Regions from separate parts of the Pseudomonas sp. TE3552 genome, predicted to be linked through region 2. Evidence: riboswitches for the same ligand, from Rfam matches in the RefSeq annotation. Region 2 holds a riboswitch; the other holds the start of a gene.
What was found. A riboswitch is a leader RNA that binds a small molecule or an ion and turns the genes downstream of it on or off. The one in region 2 is predicted to bind cobalamin.
Positions count from the first base shown of each region.

Region 1 (3,831 bases), 1.9 Mb from region 2:
CCAGGCCGTTTGGATTGCGAATCCCCGAGGCGAAGATCCGATGGCTGCCGGTGGCGCGATCCACTTCCCAGATCGCTGCGCGTCCTTCCTCCTGATCCATGCCGTTTTCACCGACGTTGCTGTTCGAGCCCACGGTGACGTACAGCTTGCTGCCGTCCTTGCTGGCGATGACATTTTTGGTCCAGTGGTGATTCAGTGTGCCGCCCGGCAAATCAACCACCTTGATCGGCTGTGACTTGATCGCCGTCTCGCCGTTTTCGTAGTGGAAAAGCAGCAGGCGGTCGGTGTCGGCGACGTACAGGTCCTTGCCGACCAGCGTCATGCCGAAGGGCGAGTTGAGGTTTTCCAGGAATACCGTGCGGGTTTCGGCAATGCCGTCGTGGTTCTGGTCCCGCAGCAGGGTGATGCGGTTCGGGCTGGGAACGCCGGCACCGGCGCGGCCCATCACTTTGCCCATGACCCAGCCGCGTATGCCTTTGCCGTCATCGGGTTTGGGCGGCGCATTGGTTTCGGCCACCAGTACATCACCGTTGGGTAGCACATAGAGCCAGCGCGGATGATCGAGGCCTTCGGCAAATGCCGCGACTTGAGTGCCTGGCGCGGCGATGGGTTTCGCGCCAGCAGGCCAGCCGATCGCCGGGGCAATGTTCACCGTCGGGATCAGGGTTTTATTCGGTTCTGGCAGCTTGGGCGAGGGGCCTGTGCCATCCGAGACTTGCAGGCTGGAGGTTTCACCACAAGCGGCGAGCCCTCCGGCGAGCGCGATGATGAAAACGAGTTGGGGTTTGCGCATTACTGATCTTCCCTATGAATGCATTGACGTAATCATAGAGAAGCGTAGACACCCGATGGTTCAACCGGTCAGCCGCGGGCTTCCTTGAACAGTACGGCGATCCCCGGATGGTAGTTGCCGGCTTCATTGTGCAACTTGCGGTAGGCGTAGGGAAAATACCAGGCCACGGCGCAGGTGTGTTCCTTTTGCAGGTCGTCGAGCATGTCCTGGAGTTCTTCCGGGGTGGCGCTGTGCTGGGCTTTTTGTGGGGCGACAAACAGGCAGCCGAGTTTCAGGTCGCTGGCGTAGCTGATGCGCTTCGCATCGCTGGTGATGTCCGCAAGTGCCTGGGTCAGGTTCAAGCTATTGACCCGCGGCCAGCGTTGGGTGGCCTGGAGGTACGCGCGCTCTTCGCTGGTGGCGATAAACAGATCGGCGCGGGCGTTGCGTTCGCCTTCTTCGGTCTGTTTGCGCGTCGGTGTTTGCTGCAGCGTGACCATTTCCGCCATCCAGGCCGCGGCGCAGAGCAGGCCGAGGTTGGCCTTTTCGTCGTACCAGTAAGGCGTATCGTTATCGCCGCGCACGGCGTTGTAGCGGTCGATACAGTCAAACCAGCGTTCCAGCACCGGTCGCAGGAATTCCAGCTTCGGATTGCTGATGATCATGCCTTGCATGTGGCTCACCCTTGTTATTGTGTTATGAGGTTGTGGCTCTTTGATATCACTGCTGACAGTGTGGCACAAGATTGGCGTCAGATAATTGATCGACGGCAGTTATTCGCCGGAAGGCGTCCCGTCTTTAATTGACGCTCCACCCCCAACCCTCTAACCTTCGCGGCTTGTTTCAGGTGCTCTGTGGCCTTGGTCGACAGAGTGAAACAGGGAAGCCGGTGAGTGGATTTCTTCCAGCGAAGAATGATCACGATCCCGGCGCTGCCCCCGCAACGGTAAATGAGTGAAGACTGCGCCTGATGCCACTGTGTCGATGAACGATGCGGGAAGGCGCGCAGTCGGGCCAAGTGCCGCTCATGAGCCCGGAGACCGGCCTGATCCATTCAGCGGCATCACGGTGGGCGATGCCAGGCTTCTTGCCGTCTATTCTTGTGCCTGCCCGCCGTTATCCAGCCTCAACGGAGAGCTCCCCTATGACTGATATCCCCGATCGTGACGAACGCCATCTGGCGCGCATGCTGCGCAAAAAAGCGGTGATCGACGAACGCATCGCCAACTCGCCGAATGAATGCGGTTTGCTGCTGGTGCTTTCCGGTAACGGCAAAGGCAAAAGCAGTTCGGCGTTTGGCATGCTTGCGCGGGCCATGGGCCACGGCATGCAGTGCGGCGTGGTGCAGTTCATCAAGGGGCGCAACAGCACTGGCGAGGAGCTGTTCTTCCGGCGCTTCCCGGAACAGGTGCGTTTTCATGTGATGGGCGAGGGCTTCACCTGGGAAACCCAGGATCGCCAGCGCGACATCGCCGCCGCCGAAGCCGCCTGGGCGGTGTCCCGCGAACTGCTGAGCGACCCGTCCATCGGTCTGGTGGTACTCGATGAGTTGAACATCGCCCTCAAGCACGGTTATCTCGACCTCGATCAGGTGCTCAGCGACTTGCAGGCCCGTCCGCCGATGCAGCACGTGGTGGTCACCGGTCGCGGCGCCAAACCGGAGATGATCGAACTGGCTGACACCGTCACCGAAATGGGCATGATCAAGCACGCCTTCCAGGCCGGGATCAAAGCGCAAAAAGGCGTCGAGTTGTGAGTCAACCACGTCAATGCCCGGCGGTATTGATTGCCGCGCCGGCCTCCGGTCAGGGCAAGACCACCGTCACCGCCGCGCTCGCCCGTTTGCATCGCAATCAGGGGCGCAAGGTTCGCGTGTTCAAATGCGGCCCGGACTTTCTCGATCCGATGATTCTCGAGCGCGCAAGCGGTGCACCGGTCTATCAACTGGACATGTGGATGGTCGGCGAGCAGGAAAGTCGTCGTCTATTGTGGGAAGCCGCTGGCGAAGCCGATCTGATCCTCATCGAAGGAGTCATGGGGCTGTTCGACGGTACGCCGTCCAGTGCTGATCTGGCGCGGCACTTCGGCGTGCCGGTGCTGGGCGTGATCGACGGCACTGCCATGGCGCAGACGTTTGGCGCATTGGCCCTGGGCCTTGCGCGCTATCAGCCGGATTTGCCGTTTGCCGGCGTGTTGGCCAACCGGGTCGGCACTTTGCGTCACGCGCAATTGCTCGAAGGCAGCCTGACTGAAGGCTTGCGCTGGTACGGCGCGCTGTCGCGAGAAACGGGAATCGAACTGCCGAGTCGGCATTTGGGCCTGGTTCAGGCCAGCGAGCTGAATGACCTCGATATGCGTCTCGATGCGGCAGCCGATTCATTGGCCAACAGTTGCGACGTAGCGCTGCCGCCGGCCGTGGAATTCGCCGCGCCTGAAATGATCGCGGCCGAACCGTTGCTGGCCGGTGTGCGGATTGCCGTGGCCCGCGACGAAGCCTTCGCGTTTACCTATGGCGCGAGCCTGGATCTGCTGCGGGCGATGGGCGCCGAATTGTCTTTCTTCTCGCCGATTCGCGATAGCGGGTTGCCGGAGGCAGACAGCCTTTATCTGCCGGGTGGTTACCCTGAATTGCACCACGTGGCGTTGGCGCAAAACACCTCGATGCTGACGGCGATCCGCGCTCACCATGCCGCGGGCAAACCGCTGTTGGCCGAATGTGGCGGCATGCTCTATCTGCTGGATTCGCTGACCGATGTCGAGGGCACTCGCGCCGAACTGGTCGGCTTGTTGAGCGGTGACGCGGTGATGCAGAAGCGTCTCGCTGCGTTGGCCCTGCAGGCGGTTGAATTGCCGGAAGGTTTGCTGCGGGGGCACACCTATCACCATTCGCTGACCAGCACCGAGCTTGAACCGATTGCTCGTGGGCTGAGCCCGAATGGTGGGCGAGGGGCGGAGGCGGTTTATCGTGAGGGGCGGATGACCGCTTCTTATGTGCATTTTTATTTTCCGTCTAACCCTCAAGCGATTGCTGCGCTATTTGTGCCTGATCGTGAGACCGC
Region 1 covers NZ_JBWBQJ010000001.1:3,507,843-3,511,673, reverse strand. The annotation lists gene ACZ9BB_RS15730 (PQQ-dependent sugar dehydrogenase) at 1-793, opposite strand, end outside; gene ACZ9BB_RS15725 (hypothetical protein) at 862-1,446, opposite strand; cobalamin riboswitch at 1,601-1,835, shown strand; gene cobO (cob(I)yrinic acid a,c-diamide adenosyltransferase) at 1,917-2,528, shown strand; gene ACZ9BB_RS15715 (cobyrinate a,c-diamide synthase) at 2,525-3,831, shown strand, end outside.
Region 1: another riboswitch for cobalamin. It lies ahead of cobO (cob(I)yrinic acid a,c-diamide adenosyltransferase); the one in region 2 lies ahead of cobW (cobalamin biosynthesis protein CobW).

Region 2 (3,831 bases):
AGAATGCTCATGATCGAAGGCGGGGATTATCGGGATTTTACGCAGCGCTGGCCAATGCCAGGGTGGCCTGGGCGTATTTTTGTCGAGGAATCAGCAACTTTGCCGGAGCCTGGGCCAATTGTTCGGCCAGGGCCAGTGCGGCACTTTCCGCCACGCCGTAACAGCCGGTGCGTTCGAACGCGATGTCCGAGTGGTGGCTAAGTTGCGGTTCATAACCGGCCAATTGTTCGCTGCTGAAATACATCAACGGCAATGCCAGCTGTTCGGCCAGTTCGATCAGGGCGGGTTCTTCGCGCTTCAGGTCGATACTGGCCAGGGCCTTGATCTCACGAAGCTCGATTTGATGGGCCTGTAACGCCTGATCGAGCAGCGCCCGTAGCGTACTGACCGGGCAGCCGCGCTGGCAGCCCAGGCCGACCACCAGGGTCGGCGCTGCGCTGACGTCAGTCATGCGCGGTATTGACCATCGCTTTTGCGGCGGAACAACCAGGCGCTGATCAGGCCCAGGGCCAGCCAGAACGCCACGTTGGTCAGCTGCGAAGCGATTTTGAATTGCGCTTCCAGGGCTTGCGGCGCCAGCATCGAATGGACTTCCGGTTGTGGTGCGCCAATCACATGCGGCACGGCCAGGATCGCCACGCCGAGAGCTTTCATCAGCCAGTGACGGCTGAACACGATCAGCGCGATGCCGACGGCCGTGGACGCGGCAGTGCCGATCCACCAGATTTGCCGTTGCGCCAGATCAGCCGCGGCAGTGCCCGGCAGCTCCGGCGGCAGGCCGAGGGTCGGTGCCAGCACGAACGTCGCATAACCGGCCAGGCCCCAGAGCAGGCCCTGAGAGGTCTTGGTCGGTGCACGCAGGGTGTAGAGACCGGCGAGCATCAAGGCGAAACCGACTGCCACCACCAGGTTGCCGCCGGTAGTGGACAGCACGCGCTGCCAGCCGTCTTCCGGTTCCCAGGCTTCGGCATCATGGGTGTGAGCGACAGCGCCTGCAGCGTGTTCGTGGATTTCAACAGCGGCCGGCTCGGATTTTTCGTAGGTTTCGGCCTGCAAAATCAGCGGGGCGACCCAAAAGCTTTGCAGCAGGGTCAATAGCAGAGCGGCCAGCAGCCCGGTGAACCCTGCGGTTTGCGCAATACGCTTGATCATCTCAGCAGGTCTCAATGGCACGGAAAGGCGGAGCTGTGACGGGTATCGTGCGCGGCGTTGTGCACCGCTTCAATGTGAGAGAAACCGGCGAAATACACCAGGCTAGCGCCAAGGATCGACGCACAAAAAGCGGCGGTCAGGCGTTGGCTCAGGGTTGAAGTGGTGCTGATCGTGCTCTTTTTATCGGTGTTGCTGCCGGTGCTGCTGATGATCGACATGGCGCTTCCCTCTGGTCTGTCAGCGGGTGAATAGAGCGCATGAAAACCTCCACAGGCCAAGGGCTCGCAGAGATTTCGAACAGCGCCCGCCCACCGCGGGTTTGTTATTCAGTGAACGTAAGAGTCACTTTGTGTTGCGGGCCGGTCTCCGGGCTCGCGAGGGGCAGGGCTTGCGCCGAAACCTGCAAGCATCACCTTCCCATGCCGTATGACCGGCACAGTGGATCTGACGCTTCACTCGCTTACCGTTGCGGGGGCAGCACCGGACTGACATGGCTTTAGAGTAAAGCACATGATTCACCGGTTTCCCGTTTCACCCTGTGAAGGGCACCCGTAACAAGGTGTGTAGGAGAGCATGGGCGAGGGCGGGGAGTCAATTGGCATGGGTTCTCAACTGACACCAAATACCTGTGGCGAGGGAGCTTGCTCCCGCTCGGCTGCGAAGCAGTCGTAAAACCATGCACTGCATATCTACAGGCAGACCGCATGTATCTGATTGCGACCGCTTCGCGCTCGAACGGGGGCAAGCTCCCTCGCCACAGGCAACCCCCCTCCAAGTGATCGCATTCTCCTATAGGACATTGACCCGCCCCCACACGATGCGTAGCCTTGCGCTTTCGAGGTTCTTCGGCGTCTGTCGAAGCTAAGAAGGGAACGCGGTCGATGCCGCGGCTGCCCCCGCAACTGTGAACGGTGATGTTCGCTGCCACGCCACTGCAAACCCTGTGCAACGGGTTCGCGGGAAGGCGCAGCGAATGCCAGGCTGACCCGCCCGGCACACCGTCAGCCAGGAGACCTGCCTCGACACAGATTCTCACTTTCAACCGGGCGGGGTGATCCGGTGGCGAACTCTTCAGGCACGCGCGCCCGCGTTGCCGGTCGTCGTCCCGTATGCCCGCCACCTTGCCAAAGGGCATCCGATGAAAACACTGGCCAAACTCCCCGTCACCATCGTTACCGGCTTCCTCGGCTCGGGCAAAACCACCTTGCTGCGCCACATGCTCGACAACGCCCAGGGCCGCCGCATCGCGGTGATCGTCAACGAGTTCGGCGAGCTGGGCATCGACGGCGAGATCCTCAAGCAATGCTCGATCGGTTGCACCGAAGAAGAAGCCAGCGGTCGCGTCTATGAATTGGCCAACGGCTGCCTGTGCTGCACCGTTCAGGAAGAATTCTTCCCGGTGATGCGCGAACTGGTGGCCCGTCGCGGCGACCTCGACCACATCCTCATCGAAACCTCGGGCCTGGCCCTGCCAAAGCCTTTGGTTCAAGCCTTCCAATGGCCAGAAATCCGTAGCGCCTGCACGGTTGACGCGGTGATCACCGTGGTCGATAGCCCGGCCGTCGCCGCCGGCACTTTCGCTGCGTTCCCCGATCAAGTGGATGCCCAGCGCAAACTCGACCCGAACCTGGACCACGAATCGCCGCTGCACGAGCTGTTCGCCGATCAACTGGCCAGTGCCGACCTGGTGATTCTCAACAAGGCTGACCTGATCAGCGCCGCAGACCTGGCCCGCGTGCGCCTGGAAGTCGCCGAAGAGCTGCCACCAGCGGTGAAAGTCATCGAGGCCAGCAGCGGTCGTCTGCCACTGGACGTGCTGATCGGCCTCGGTGCCGGTTCCGAAGAACACATCGACAGCCGCCACAGCCATCATGATCATCACCATGAAGGTGAAGACGATCACGATCATGACCATGACGCGTTCGACTCGATCTCCATCGAGCTGCCACAAGCCGACGAAAGCCTGCTGATGGACGCGCTGACGCAACTGGTGGTCCAGCACGGCATCCTGCGGGTCAAAGGTTTCGCGGCGGTACCGAACAAGCCGATGCGCCTGCTGATCCAGGGCGTGGGCACGCGGTTCGACAAGCACTTCGACCGTCAGTGGGGCGCCGAAGAGGCACGCAGCACCCGTCTGGTGTTGATCGGTCAGGCGCTGGACGCCGTTCAACTCGAAGCGCAATTGCGCGCTGCGCTCAGCGTTTAACCCATGCACCTGCTCAGGACCCAGCCCGGCGGTTTCGTGTCGGATGACAACATTGCCGACCTTGGACAAACCCCCGCCGAGCTGGTGATCCTGTGCAGCGGCGATTCCAGCCTGGCGTTGCTCGCCGAAGCGGCGCAGCAGTTGCCCGACGATTACCCGAGCGTGCGTCTGGCCAACCCGATGCAGGTGCAGAATCATGCCTCGGTGGATCTCTACGTCGACGAAGTGCTGCGCCACGCCAAGGTGATTCTGATCTCGCTGCACGGCGGCATCGCCTATTGGCGTTACGGCATTGAGCGTCTGGTGGAATTGTCCCAGCGCGGCGTACAGCTGATTCTGGTGCCGGGGGACGATCGCCCGGACCCGGAACTCAGTGACCTGAGCACCGTAACCGCGCAAGACCGCGATCGGCTCTGGCACTTCCTGCGTCAGGGCGGCATGGCCAACGCGCTCGACCTGTTTCGCTGCCTCGC
Region 2 covers NZ_JBWBQJ010000001.1:1,564,195-1,568,025, forward strand. The annotation lists gene ACZ9BB_RS06950 (cobalamin biosynthesis protein) at 38-451, opposite strand; gene ACZ9BB_RS06955 (CbtA family protein) at 448-1,152, opposite strand; gene ACZ9BB_RS06960 (CbtB domain-containing protein) at 1,164-1,370, opposite strand; cobalamin riboswitch at 1,493-1,720, opposite strand; cobalamin riboswitch at 1,974-2,188, shown strand; gene cobW (cobalamin biosynthesis protein CobW) at 2,291-3,358, shown strand; gene cobN (cobaltochelatase subunit CobN) at 3,362-3,831, shown strand, end outside.